3 regions of the Streptomyces sp. NPDC058008 genome follow, and region 1 is predicted to be linked to each of the others. Evidence: riboswitches for the same ligand, from Rfam matches in the RefSeq annotation. Region 1 holds a riboswitch; each other region holds the start of a gene.

Region 1 (3,964 bases):
CCCTCGGCCGGCCCGCGTCCGACCTTCACCAGCCCCGACTTCACCAGCCCGGACTTCGGCGGCCCCGAGAACCGGCCGGAGTGATCCGCCCGCTACTCGGGCCGGAGTGGTCCGCCCCGGCCCGGCGGGTCCCGCCGGGCCGGACCACCCAGGCGCCGGGCCGGGCCACACCACGCCGGCGTGCGCCGGGCCCGGCCCGCGGCGCCCTTCCGGGCCGGCGGTGGCGAGGAGGGCGCCGCGAGGCCCTGCGGACGGGCCCCGGCGTCAGTCCGCGTCCGCGAGCGGCAGGTAGACCCTGTTGCCCGCCGCCGCGAACTCCCTGGACTTCTCGGCCATACCCGCCTCGATCTCGGCCTGTTCGTGCCCGTGCTCCCGCCGGATGTCGTGGGAGATCTTCATCGAACAGAACTTGGGGCCGCACATGGAGCAGAAGTGCGCCGTCTTCGCGGGCTCCGCCGGCAGCGTCTCGTCATGGAACTCCCGCGCGGTGTCCGGATCGAGGGCCAGGTTGAACTGGTCCTCCCAGCGGAACTCGAACCGGGCGTCCGACAGCGCGTCGTCCCACTCCTGGGCCCCGGGGTGCCCCTTGGCCAGGTCCGCCGCGTGGGCGGCGATCCTGTAGGTGATGACGCCTGTCTTCACGTCGTCGCGGTTCGGCAGTCCCAGGTGCTCCTTGGGCGTGACGTAGCAGAGCATCGCCGTCCCCCACCAGGCGATCATGGCCGCGCCGATGCCCGAGGTGATGTGGTCGTACGCGGGCGCCACGTCGGTGGTGAGGGGACCCAGCGTGTAGAACGGCGCCTCCTCGCAGATCTCCTGCTGGAGGTCGATGTTCTCCTTGATCTTGTGCATCGGGACATGGCCCGGACCCTCGATCATCGTCTGGACGCCGAAGCGCTTGGCCACGGTGTTGAGTTCGCCGAGCGTACGGAGTTCGGCGAACTGCGCCTCGTCGTTGGCGTCGGCGATGGAGCCGGGACGCAGCCCGTCGCCGAGCGAGTAGGTCACGTCGTAGGCCGCGAGGATCTCGCAGAGCTCCTCGAAGTGCTCGTACAGGAACGACTCCTTGTGGTGCGCGAGGCACCAGGCGGCCATGATCGAGCCACCGCGCGAGACGATGCCGGTCTTACGGCGTGCCGTCAGCGGGACGTACGGCAGCCGCACCCCGGCGTGCACCGTCATGTAGTCGACGCCCTGCTCCGCCTGCTCGACGACCGTGTCCTTGTAGATCTCCCAGGTCAGTTCCTCGGCGCGGCCGTCGACCTTCTCGAGCGCCTGGTACAGGGGCACCGTGCCGATCGGCACGGGGGAGTTGCGGAGGACCCACTCGCGGGTGGTGTGGATGTTGCGGCCGGTGGAGAGGTCCATCACCGTGTCCGCGCCCCACCGGGTGGCCCAGGTCATCTTGTCCACCTCCTCCTCGATGGACGAGGTCACCGCGGAGTTGCCGATGTTGGCGTTCACCTTCACCAGGAAGCGCTTGCCGATGATCATCGGCTCGGTCTCCGGGTGGTTGACGTTGGCCGGCAGGACCGCGCGGCCCGCCGCGATCTCCTCGCGCACGACCTCGGGTCCGACGTTCTCCCTCAGGGCGACGTACTCCATCTCCGGGGTGATCTCCCCCCGGCGGGCGTACGCGAGCTGGGTGACGGGCCGGCCGTCACGGCTGCGGCGGGGCTGCCTCGGACGGCCCGGGAAGACCGCGTCGAGGTTGCGCAGGCCCCCGCGTGGCGAGGTGTGCTTGAGTCCGTCGTCCTCGGGCCGGGCGGGGCGCCCCGCGTACTCCTCGGTGTCGCCACGGGCGATGATCCAGTTCTCCCGGACCGGTGCGAGCCCCCGGCGGACATCGGTGTCGACGGCGGGGTCCGTGTACGGACCGGACGTGTCGTACAGCGTCACCTCCCCGCCGTTGGTGAGGTGCACCTGACGGACCGGCACCCGGAGGTCGGGGCGTGAGCCCTGGACGTACCCCTTGTGCCAGCCGACGGACCTCCCCGTCGCGTCGTCCCCCGCCCCCTCGGTGGAGGCCGGGCCGTCGGTATCCGCCGGAATCCGCGCATTCCGCTTCGAGGCAGGCGTGCGTGCGTCCGCTGTGGTCATGAGACCTACTCCCTACGCCGGCATTACCCGGTAACAGGTTCGGCGGTCGGCGCAGCGCGTCCCGTAGGGATATACGGAGGTCAGCGCCCTCTCAGCCCGGTGCTCCGAGCTCCCGCGTGTACAGATGTGCCCCCACGCTAGCCTCCCGTCTGGCGTGCTGGCCAGAGGGCCTCCCCGGTTCTTGGGATGATCGGCGGGTGACGTCCCCCGGAAGCGCCCCCGAACCCCACGGCCCCGCGACAGGCAGCACGCAGAGCCATACGCACGCCCACACCCACAGCCACGGTCCAGCCGCGCCCGTCTCCAAGCACCTGCGCAAGGTCATCGCGGCCGTGGTGATCCCCTTCGCGACCGCGGTCCTGGTCGGGCTCGTCGCGTTCTGGCCGGGCGGCGCCCCCGCCCACGAGCGCACGGGCGTCGGATTCGACCGGCAGACCCAGGACGGCCGGGTGACGAAGGTCGTGTCGGTCGACTGCGCCGACGTCAACGCCTCGCAGGTACCGCCGACCGGCGACACCTCGACGGCGTCGGGGCGGGAGGCGGTCAACGAGCAGTCGGGCCGGTGCAAGAAGGCGACCGTCGAAGTGACCACGGGTGACGACAAGGGACGTACGTTCGTCGAGGTCATCCAGCCCGACGCCCCCCGCCAACTCCACGAGGGCCAGGGGGTGGTCGTGGCGTACGCTCCCGACGCGCCCCGGGACCTGCAGTACTCGGTCACCGACGTGGACCGCACGGTGCCGATGGCGTTGCTCGCCGGGATCTTCGCCCTCGCCGTGGTGGTGGTGGGCAGGATCCGCGGCCTGATGGCGCTGATCGCGCTCGCCGTCTCCTTCGCCGTGCTGACCCTGTTCATCCTGCCGGCGATCCTTCAGGGCTCGAATCCGCTGGTGGTGGCGGTGATCGGGGCCAGCGCCATCATGCTGATCGCCCTCTACACCTGCCACGGGCTGACGGCGCGCACCTCCGTGGCCGTCATCGGCACGCTCATCTCACTGCTGCTGATCGGGCTGCTCGGCTCCCTCTTCATCGGCTGGGCCAGCCTGTCCGGGAACACGGACGACAACACCGGCCTCATCCACGGGCTGTACCCGCACATCGACATGAGCGGTCTGCTGCTGGCCGGTGTGATCATCGGTTCGCTCGGTGTGCTGGACGATGTGACCGTCACCCAGACGTCGGCGGTCTGGGAACTCCACCAGGCCGACCCGTCCATGGGTGTGCGCCGGCTCTACCGCGCGGGCATCCGGATCGGGCGCGACCACATCGCCTCGGTCGTCAACACGCTCGTGCTCGCCTACGCGGGCGCGGCGCTCCCCCTGCTGCTGCTCTTCTCGATCGCGCAGAGCAGTGTGGGCACGGTCGCCAACAGCGAACTCGTCGCGGAGGAGATCGTCCGGACACTGGTCGGCTCGATCGGGCTGGTCGCCTCGGTACCGGTGACGACGGTGCTCGCGGCCCTGGTGGTCTCCGCGGACCGCACGGGGCTCGGCGCGGAAGCCGGAGCTCCTGCACCCGCACGGACCGGGAGAGGCCGTCGCCGCAAGGCATGAGACGAGGCACCGGGCACATGGAGCCGTGCCGTCGGCGCTCGGTGTTCAGCCGTTGCTTCCTGTTCAGCCGGCGTTCTGCTCCTTGGCCAGGATGCGGCCCAGCGCCTCTTCCAGATTGCCGTCGAAGTCACCCAGCGTGTGCTCCTGCCCCAGCGGCACCAGCTTGTCCGTCCGGTCCAGGAAGGCCACGAGAGGCGCCGTCCCGGCCCTGAAGAGCGCACGGTCGGCGCCGACCTGAAGCCGGATGTGGACATCCGACAGCCCTTCGGGCTCGGTCGGACCGATGTGCACATCGCCGTCACCGCTGGGAC
Region 2 (3,964 bases), on a different contig from region 1:
CGCCAGGTGGACGGCGCCCTGCCGGACACGGTCGACGCGGGCGCCGGTGATCAGTTCCGCCCCGCTCTCGGCGTACCAGCCGGCCATCGGGGCGGCGACCTCGGCGGGCAGAGTGCCCGCGAGGGGCCGGCCGGCGGCCTCGACGACGGTGACCGCGCACCCGGCGGCGCGGGCCGCGGTGGCGAACTCGGCGCCGATCCAGCCCGCCCCGACGACGACCACGTCGTGCTGCCGCTCCAGGACCGGCCGCAGCCGTGCGGCGTCGTCGAGGGTGCGCAGCAGATGGACGCCGGGCACGCCCTCGGATCCGGGCAGCGCGGCGGGTTCCGCCCCGGTGGCGAGGACCAGTACGCCGTAGCCGACGGGCCCCTCCGGGGTGTCCAGCTCGTGCGCCCCGGAACGCAGGCCGGACACGTCGAGCCCCAGGCGCAGGGTGATGTCCAGGGCTTCGAAGTCGACGTCGAAGGCGGAGTCCTCTGCCTTGCCCAGCAGGACCGCCTTGGACAGGGGCGGCCTGTCGTACGGCTGGTGCGGTTCGGCGCCGATCAGGGTGACCGGGCCGGTGAAGCCCTGTTCGCGCAGGGCCACGGCCGTCTGCACGCCGGCCATGCCGGCGCCCACGATCACGACGTCCCGCGGCCGGTCCCCCGCTGCCGGGTCCTGTGTCTGCTCGTTCACCCGACCACCCTAAGGGCTGCCCCGTGACATGGCGTCAGCGCGGGAGCTCCTCCACGACGCTCGTCCCGCTGCCCTCCTGGGACTCCCAGTGCCAGGTCTCGTCCAGGCGGACCCTGCCGTCGGGCAGGTCGGTGACGAGGGAGACGCAGTGGCCGCCGGAGGTCGTCCCGTCCCGCTTCAACTGGACGTAGCGGAAGTCCAGGGCGTCCGCGTCCCGGGTGCCGACGAGGTGTCCCCGGACGACGTCCCCGCCCGCGTACTCGGCCCAGATCCGGCCGTCCCGCTCGTGGTACGTGAACCGGGTCAGGGTCCCGACCTGGCCGGGGGCCTGGTCCGCCACCGGCGAGAGGACGAGTCCGTCGAGCGAACGGGCCACGGGCGCTGCTCCCTTACCGGCGGCGGGGTCTAGGCTGGCCACCGTAAGGCACTCGCGGGAGTCCGGACGCACCGGGCTGAGAGGGAGGCTGACCGGCCTCCGACCGTACGAACCTGATCCGGGTCATGCCGGCGAAGGGAGGGGCTGGACGCCCATGCGCATCTCCACGGACACCTCCGACGTCCTGGTCGTCGGAGGCGGGCTCATCGGCCTGGTGACCGCCTGGCGGTCGGCGCAGCGGGGCCTGCGCACCGCGCTGGCGGATCCGGAGCCAGGCGGCGGGGCCGCCCAGGTCGCGGCCGGGATGCTGGCCGCCGTCACCGAACTCCACTACGGCGAGCAGATGCTGCTCGGCCTCAACGTGGCCTCCGCGCAACGCTATCCGGCGTTCGTGGCCGAGCTGGAGGAGGCGAGCGGCCGGACGACCGGCTTCCGGGCCTGCGGCACCCTGTCCGTCGCCCTGGACTCCGACGACCGGGCGCACCTGCGGGAACTGCACGTACTGCAACGGCGTTCGGGGCTGGAGTCCGAGTGGCTCAGCGGCCGGGAGTGCCGCCGCCTGGAGCCGATGCTCGCGCCGGGGGTGCGCGGCGGGCTGCGGGTGGACGGCGACCACCAGGTGGACCCGAGGCGGCTGGCCGCGGCGCTGGTCACCGCGTGCGAGCGGGCGGGGGTGGCCTTCCGCCGTGACCGGGCCCGGCGGCTCTCCGTCACGGGCGGCCGGGCGGCCGGGGCGGAACTCGCCGACGGCACCCGGCTCACGGCCGGCCAGGTGGTGCTCGCCGGCGGCAGTCTCAGCGGCCGGCTGGAGGGGCTGCCCGAGGACGTCGTACCTCCGGTGCGCCCGGTGAAGGGGCAGGTGCTGCGGCTCACCGTGCCGCGCGCGTACGCCCCCTTCCTCAGCCGGACCGTACGGGCCGTGGTGCGCGGCAGCCAGGTGTACCTCGTCCCGCGCGCCGACGGCGAGCTGGTCGTCGGCGCGACGACCGAGGAGCTGGGCTGGGACACCACGGTCACGGCGGGCGGGGTGTACGAGCTGCTGCGTGACGCCCACGAGCTGATACCCGGCATCACCGAACTGCCGCTGACCGAGACCCGGGCCGGGCTGCGGCCCGCCTCGCCGGACAACGCGCCGCTGCTGGGCCCCACGGCCCTGCCCGGCCTGCACCTGGCCACCGGGCACCACCGCAACGGGGTGCTGCTGACCCCCGTGACCGGCGAGGTGATGGCCCATGTGCTGACCGCGGGCGAGCTGCCCGAGCTCGCCCGCCCCTTCTCGCCGCACCGCTTCGCCCCCGCCTCCCCGGGGAGCGCGCCGGCCCGCACCCCCGGACAGACCACCCCCGCGTCGCAGGAGCAGCCCGTATGACACAGCCCGCCGCCGTACCCGTCCACGTCTCCGTGTCCGTCAACGGGGAGCGCCGCGCCCTCCCCGCGGGCACCACCCTGGACACCCTGGTCGCGGGGCTGACCGCGGCGCCCTCGGGTGTCGCCGCCGCGGTCAACGAGACCGTCGTCCCCCGCGGGCGGTGGTCGGCCACGGCCCTCACCGACGGCGACCGCGTCGAGGTCCTCACCGCGGTCCAGGGGGGCTGACCGTGTCCGGCGATCTCCTCACCCTCGGCCCGGCCACGTTCTCCTCGCGGCTGATCATGGGGACGGGCGGGGCACCCAGCCTGGACGTGCTGGAACGCTCCCTGGCCGCCTCGGGCACCGAGCTGACCACCGTCGCGATGCGCCGGCTCGACCCTTCCGTCCAGGGGTCGGTGCTCTCCGTCCTGGAGCGCCTCTCCATCCAGGTCCTGCCGAACACCGCGGGCTGTTTCACCGCGGGCGAGGCCGTGCTGACGGCCCGGCTCGCCAGGGAGGCGCTCGGCACCGACTGGATCAAGCTGGAGGTCGTGGCCGACGAACGGACCCTGCTGCCCGATCCGGTCGAGCTGCTGGACGCGGCCGAGATCCTGGTCGACGACGGTTTCACGGTCCTGCCCTACACCAACGACGACCCGGTCCTGGCGCGCAGGCTCCAGGACGTGGGGTGCGCGGCGGTCATGCCGCTGGGCTCCCCCATCGGTTCCGGCCTCGGCATCCGCAATCCCCACAACTTCCAGCTGATCGTCGAGCGGGCGACGGTCCCGGTGATCCTCGACGCCGGAGCGGGGACCGCGTCGGACGCGGCGCTGGCGATGGAGCTGGGCTGCTCCGCCGTGATGCTCGCCTCCGCGGTGACCCGGGCGCAGGAGCCGGAGCTGATGGCCGCCGCGATGCGGCACGCGGTGGACGGCGGGCGGCTGGCGTACCGGGCGGGGCGCATCCCGCGCCGGCACTTCGCCGAGGCGTCCTCGCCCGTGGAGGGCCGTGCGGTGCTGGACCCCGAGCGGCCGGCCTTCTGAGTCCGGGGGCCCGGCGGAGCCCTCCTGGTCACAGCATGTGCATGCCCCTGTCACGGCTCGGCACCGGAACGGCCCCGGGGGGACCCGGGACCGTCCGGGGTGTCCGTGGCGGATCGTAGACTCGCTCCGTGGACACGACCCTCCAGGACCCCCTCGTCGGGCAGCTGCTCGACGGCCGCTACCGCATCGATGCGCGCATCGCCGTCGGCGGTATGGCCACGGTGTACAGGGCCGTGGACACCCGGCTCGACCGGGTGCTCGCCCTGAAGGTGATGCACCCGGCGCTGGCGACGGACGCCGCGTTCGTCGAACGCTTCATCCGCGAGGCCAAGTCCGTCGCCCGGCTCGCCCACCCGAACGTGGTGGGTGTCTTCGACCAGGGCGCCCAGGGCGCGTACGTCTACCTGGCGATGGAGTACGTCGCCGGGTGCACCCTGCGTGACGTCCTGCGCGAGCGCGGGGCGCTTCAGCCGCGGGCCGCCCTGGACATCCTCGAACCGGTGCTGGCCGCCCTCGG
Region 3 (3,964 bases), on a different contig from region 1:
CAGCGCGGTCCGTTTCCCGAACCGGACCGTGGCCGACTCCACTGCCAGCATCTCTAGAACTCCCCGGATCGGTCGGTGCGGATACGTTCGAGCAGCAGCAGCGACACCGCGCAGACGAGCATCAGGATCGTGCTGAGGGCCATCGCCTGGCCGTAGTTGAGCTCCCCGGAGCGCCCCAGGAGCCGGGCGACGGCGACCGGCAGGGTGGGGTTGTCGGGGCGCGCGATGAACACGGTCGCCCCGAACTCACCGAGCGAGACGGCGAAGGCGAACCCCGCGGCCACCAGCACCGCCCGCCGCACCAGCGGGAGGTCCACCTCGCGCCAGGCCCGCAGCGGGGAGGCGCCGAGCACGGCCGCCGCCTCCCGCAGCCGTTCGTCGACCGCCCGCAGGACGGGCAGCATGGTCCGCACGACGAAGGGGACACCCACCAGCGCCTGCGCCAGCGGTACGAGGATCCAGGACGTACGCAGGTCGAGCGGCGGCTTGTCGAGCGTGATGAGGAAGCCGAAGCCGACGGTGACCGCCGAGACGCCGAGCGGCAGCATCAGCAGGGCGTCGAAGCCCCGCACCAGCCGGCCGGCCCGCCGGGTCAGCGCGGCGGCGGCGAGGCCCCCGACCAGGAGGGCGACGAGGGTCGCGACCAGTGCGTAGCGCAGGGAGTTCCCGATGGCGTCGAGCGGTGGCACCAGGAAGGTGGAGCCGTTGGCGTCGACGGACCGCAGCGCACGGTAGAAGCCGAGGCCGTAGCCCGCCGAGGTGTCCAGGGAGCGTTCGACCAGGACGCCGAGCGGCAGCAGGACGAGCAGCAGCACGGTCAGCAGCACGCCGCCGAGCAGCGCCCACTGCCCGGCCCCCCGGGGCGGCCGCGCGGTCAGCGCCGGGTCGACGAGCTTCAGGGCCGTCTCCCGGCGCCGTACGGTCCACGCGTGCACGGCGAGGATCCCGGCCACCGCCGCGAACTGGACCAGGGTCAGCACGGCGGCCGTCGGCAGGTCGAGGAGCTGCGCGGTCTGCCGGTAGATCTCCACCTCCAGCGTGGAGTACGCCGGGCCGCCGAGGATCTGGACGACGCCGAAGGAGGTGAAGGTGAACAGGAAGACCATCAGCGCCGCCGCGGCGACGGCGGGGGCCAGGGCGGGCAGCGTGACCCGCCGCCAGGCGGCGAGGCGGCCGGCGCCGAGCACCCGGGCGGCCTCCTCCTGGCGGGGGTCGAGCTGGGACCAGAGCCCGCCGACCGTCCGGATGACGACGGCGTAGTTGAAGAACACGTGGGCGATCAGGATCGCCCACACCGAGGTGTCGAGCCGTACGCCCCAGAGGTTGTCGAGGAGACCGCCGCGTCCCAGCAGCGCCAGGAACGCGGTGCCCACCACGACGGTCGGCAGGACGAACGGCACGGTCACCACGGCCCGCAGCACCTGCTTGCCGGGGAAGTCGAAGCGGGCGAAGACGTAGGCACCGGGCAGCGCGATCAGCAGGGTGAGCACGGTCGAGGCGACGGCCCGCCAGGTGGTGAACCGCAGGACGTCCAGGATGTCCGGCCGGCTCAGCACCGTGCCGATCCGGCCGAACTGCCAGACGCCGTCCGCCTTCAGCCCGCGGCCGACGATCGCGACGACCGGGTAGGCGAAGAACAGCGCGAAGAACGCGACGGGCACCGCCATGAGACCGAGCCGCACCGCGTTCCCCCCGCGCGGGGGCCGCGCGGCTACTTCACGACGAGCGACGACCACGACTGGACCCACTGCTCACGGTTCTCGGCGATCTTCTCCGGGGCCACGGTCGCCGGCGTGCCGACGGTGGCACCGAACTTCGTGAACAGCTCCGGCAGTTCCGCGTCCTCGACCACCGGGTTCACGAACATGTTCAGCGGCATGTCCTCCTGGAAACGCTTGCTGATCAGGAAGTCCAGCAGCGCCTTGCCGCCCGCCTCGTTCTTCGCGCCGTCCAGCAGCCCGGCGAACTCGGTCTGCCGGAAGCAGGTGCCGGTGGCGACACCGGTCGGGGCCTCGGCGGGCTGCGGATCGGCGTAGAGCACCTCGACGGGCGGGCTGGAGGCGTACGAGACGACGAGCGGACGGTCGGCGCCGGCCTTCCTGCCGCCCGCGGAGCCGGAGAACTCCTCGTTGTACGCCTGCTCCCAGCCGTCGACGACCTTGACGCCGTTGTCCTTCAGCTTCTTCCAGTAGTCCTGGTAGCCGGTCTCGCCCTGGGTGGCGACCGTACCGAGGAGGAAGCCGAGGCCGGGCGAGGAGGTCGCGGCGTTCTCGGTGACGAGGAGGTTCCTGTAGGCGGGCTTCAGCAGGTCGTCGAAGGTCTTCGGCGGGTCGAGCTTCCTGTCGGCGAAGTACTTCTTGTCGTAGTTGACGCAGATGTCGCCGGTGTCGACGGGCGTGACCCGGTGCTTGCCGGCGTCGAGCTGGGCGTCGGCGTCGACACGGTCCAGGCCCTTCGCCTCGTACGGCGTGAACAGACCGTTGTCCAGGGCGCGGGAGAGCAGTGTGTTGTCGGCGCCGAAGAACACGTCGCCGCGGGGGGAGCCCTTCGTCAGGATCTCCTGGTTGAGGGCCGCTCCGGCGTCTCCGCTCTTGAGCACCTTGACCTGGTAGCCGGTCTCCTTCGTGAACGCCTTCAGGACGGCGTCCGAGGCGTTGAAGGAGTCGTGGCTGACCAGGGTGACGGTCTTCGAGCCGCCGCCCGTGCCCCCGGACGCCTTGTCGTCGGAGCCGCCGCAGCCGGCGAGCACGGTGACGCCGAGCGTCGCGGCGAGCGCGCCCGCCGCGTACTTCGTCGTGGTCTTCATGGTGATTCCTCCTGGAGATGACCAGGAAGAGACGCGGCCCCGCCCGCTCGGTGAGCGGGCAGGGCGCAACAGCTTGAGTAAGGCCCGAACTTCCTACCCGGAATGACCCGGGCGAGGTTCAGAGGGTCTGCGGACGACCGGTTCCCGGTGCCGCACTCTCAGCGCTGTGGCGCTCCCCTGTCGGAATATGAAGTTGATTTCCGGGCCAGGCTACACCGGCCGGATCACGCCGGACCGGCCGGATCACACCGGGCGGCGCCCGCCACCGGGAAGCGCCTCAGCGCTCGGAGGCCGCCAGCTGGCCGCAGGCGCCGTCGATCTCCTGGCCCCGGGTGTCCCGGACGGTGACCGGCACGCCGTGGGCCGCGATGGCCTCGACGAACGCCTTCTCGTCCTCGGGCCGCGACGCGGTCCACTTGGAGCCCGGGGTGGGGTTCAGCGGGATGAGGTTGACGTGCACCCGCTTGCCCTTGAGCAGCCGGCCCAGCCGGTCGCCGCGCCAGGCCTGGTCGTTGATGTCCCGGATCAGCGCGTACTCGATGGAGATCCGGCGACCCGACTTCTCCGCGTACTCCCACGCGGCGTCCAGGACCTCACGGACCTTCCAGCGGGTGTTGACCGGCACGAGGGTGTCACGCAGCTCGTCGTCCGGAGCGTGCAGGGAGACCGCGAGGCGGCACTTGAAGCCCTCGTCGGCGAAGCGCAGCATGGCGGGCACCAGACCCACCGTGGACACGGTGATCCCGCGCTGCGAGAGCCCCAGGCCGTCCGGCTCCGGGTCCGTCAGCCGGCGGATCGCCCCGACCACGCGCTTGTAGTTGGCCAGCGGTTCGCCCATGCCCATGAAGACGATGTTGGACAGCCGCGCGGGGCCGCCCGGGACCTCGCCGTCGCGCAGCGCCCGCATGCCGTCCACGATCTGGTGCACGATCTCGGCTGTCGACAGGTTGCGGTCGAGGCCCGCCTGGCCGGTGGCGCAGAACGGGCAGTTCATCCCGCAGCCCGCCTGGGACGAGATGCACATGGTGACCCGGTCCGGGTAGCGCATGAGGACCGACTCCACGAGGGTGCCGTCGTGCAGCTTCCAGAGCGTCTTGCGGGTGGTGTCGTCGTCACAGCTGATGTGGCGCATGACCGACATCAGGTCGGGGAACATCG

Evidence for each region. Region 1 has a riboswitch for thiamine pyrophosphate ahead of thiC (phosphomethylpyrimidine synthase ThiC). Riboswitches for the same ligand answer to the same signal wherever they lie in the genome.
Region 2: it holds a riboswitch for thiamine pyrophosphate, as region 1 does, so the genes downstream of both, thiO (glycine oxidase ThiO) here and thiC (phosphomethylpyrimidine synthase ThiC) in region 1, are expected to answer to the same signal.
Region 3: it holds a riboswitch for thiamine pyrophosphate, as region 1 does, so the genes downstream of both, ACFVS9_RS23860 (thiamine ABC transporter substrate binding subunit) here and thiC (phosphomethylpyrimidine synthase ThiC) in region 1, are expected to answer to the same signal.

Annotation. Positions count from the first base shown of each region.
Region 1 is NZ_JBHVQX010000008.1:174,796-178,759, reverse strand. It holds gene ACFVS9_RS10785 (hypothetical protein) at 1-84, shown strand, start outside; gene thiC (phosphomethylpyrimidine synthase ThiC) at 265-2,100, opposite strand; TPP riboswitch at 2,093-2,226, opposite strand; gene ACFVS9_RS10775 (YibE/F family protein) at 2,298-3,653, shown strand; gene ACFVS9_RS10770 (SsgA family sporulation/cell division regulator) at 3,717-3,964, opposite strand, start outside.
Region 2 is NZ_JBHVQX010000009.1:216,785-220,748, forward strand. It holds gene ACFVS9_RS12040 (NAD(P)/FAD-dependent oxidoreductase) at 1-678, opposite strand, end outside; gene ACFVS9_RS12045 (hypothetical protein) at 713-1,054, opposite strand; TPP riboswitch at 1,099-1,211, shown strand; gene thiO (glycine oxidase ThiO) at 1,209-2,423, shown strand; gene thiS (sulfur carrier protein ThiS) at 2,420-2,650, shown strand; gene ACFVS9_RS12060 (thiazole synthase) at 2,653-3,447, shown strand; gene pknB (Stk1 family PASTA domain-containing Ser/Thr kinase) at 3,576-3,964, shown strand, end outside.
Region 3 is NZ_JBHVQX010000024.1:97,027-100,990, forward strand. It holds gene ACFVS9_RS23850 (ABC transporter ATP-binding protein) at 1-51, opposite strand, end outside; gene ACFVS9_RS23855 (ABC transporter permease) at 54-1,667, opposite strand; gene ACFVS9_RS23860 (thiamine ABC transporter substrate binding subunit) at 1,712-2,806, opposite strand; TPP riboswitch at 2,879-2,995, opposite strand; gene rlmN (23S rRNA (adenine(2503)-C(2))-methyltransferase RlmN) at 3,084-3,964, opposite strand, start outside.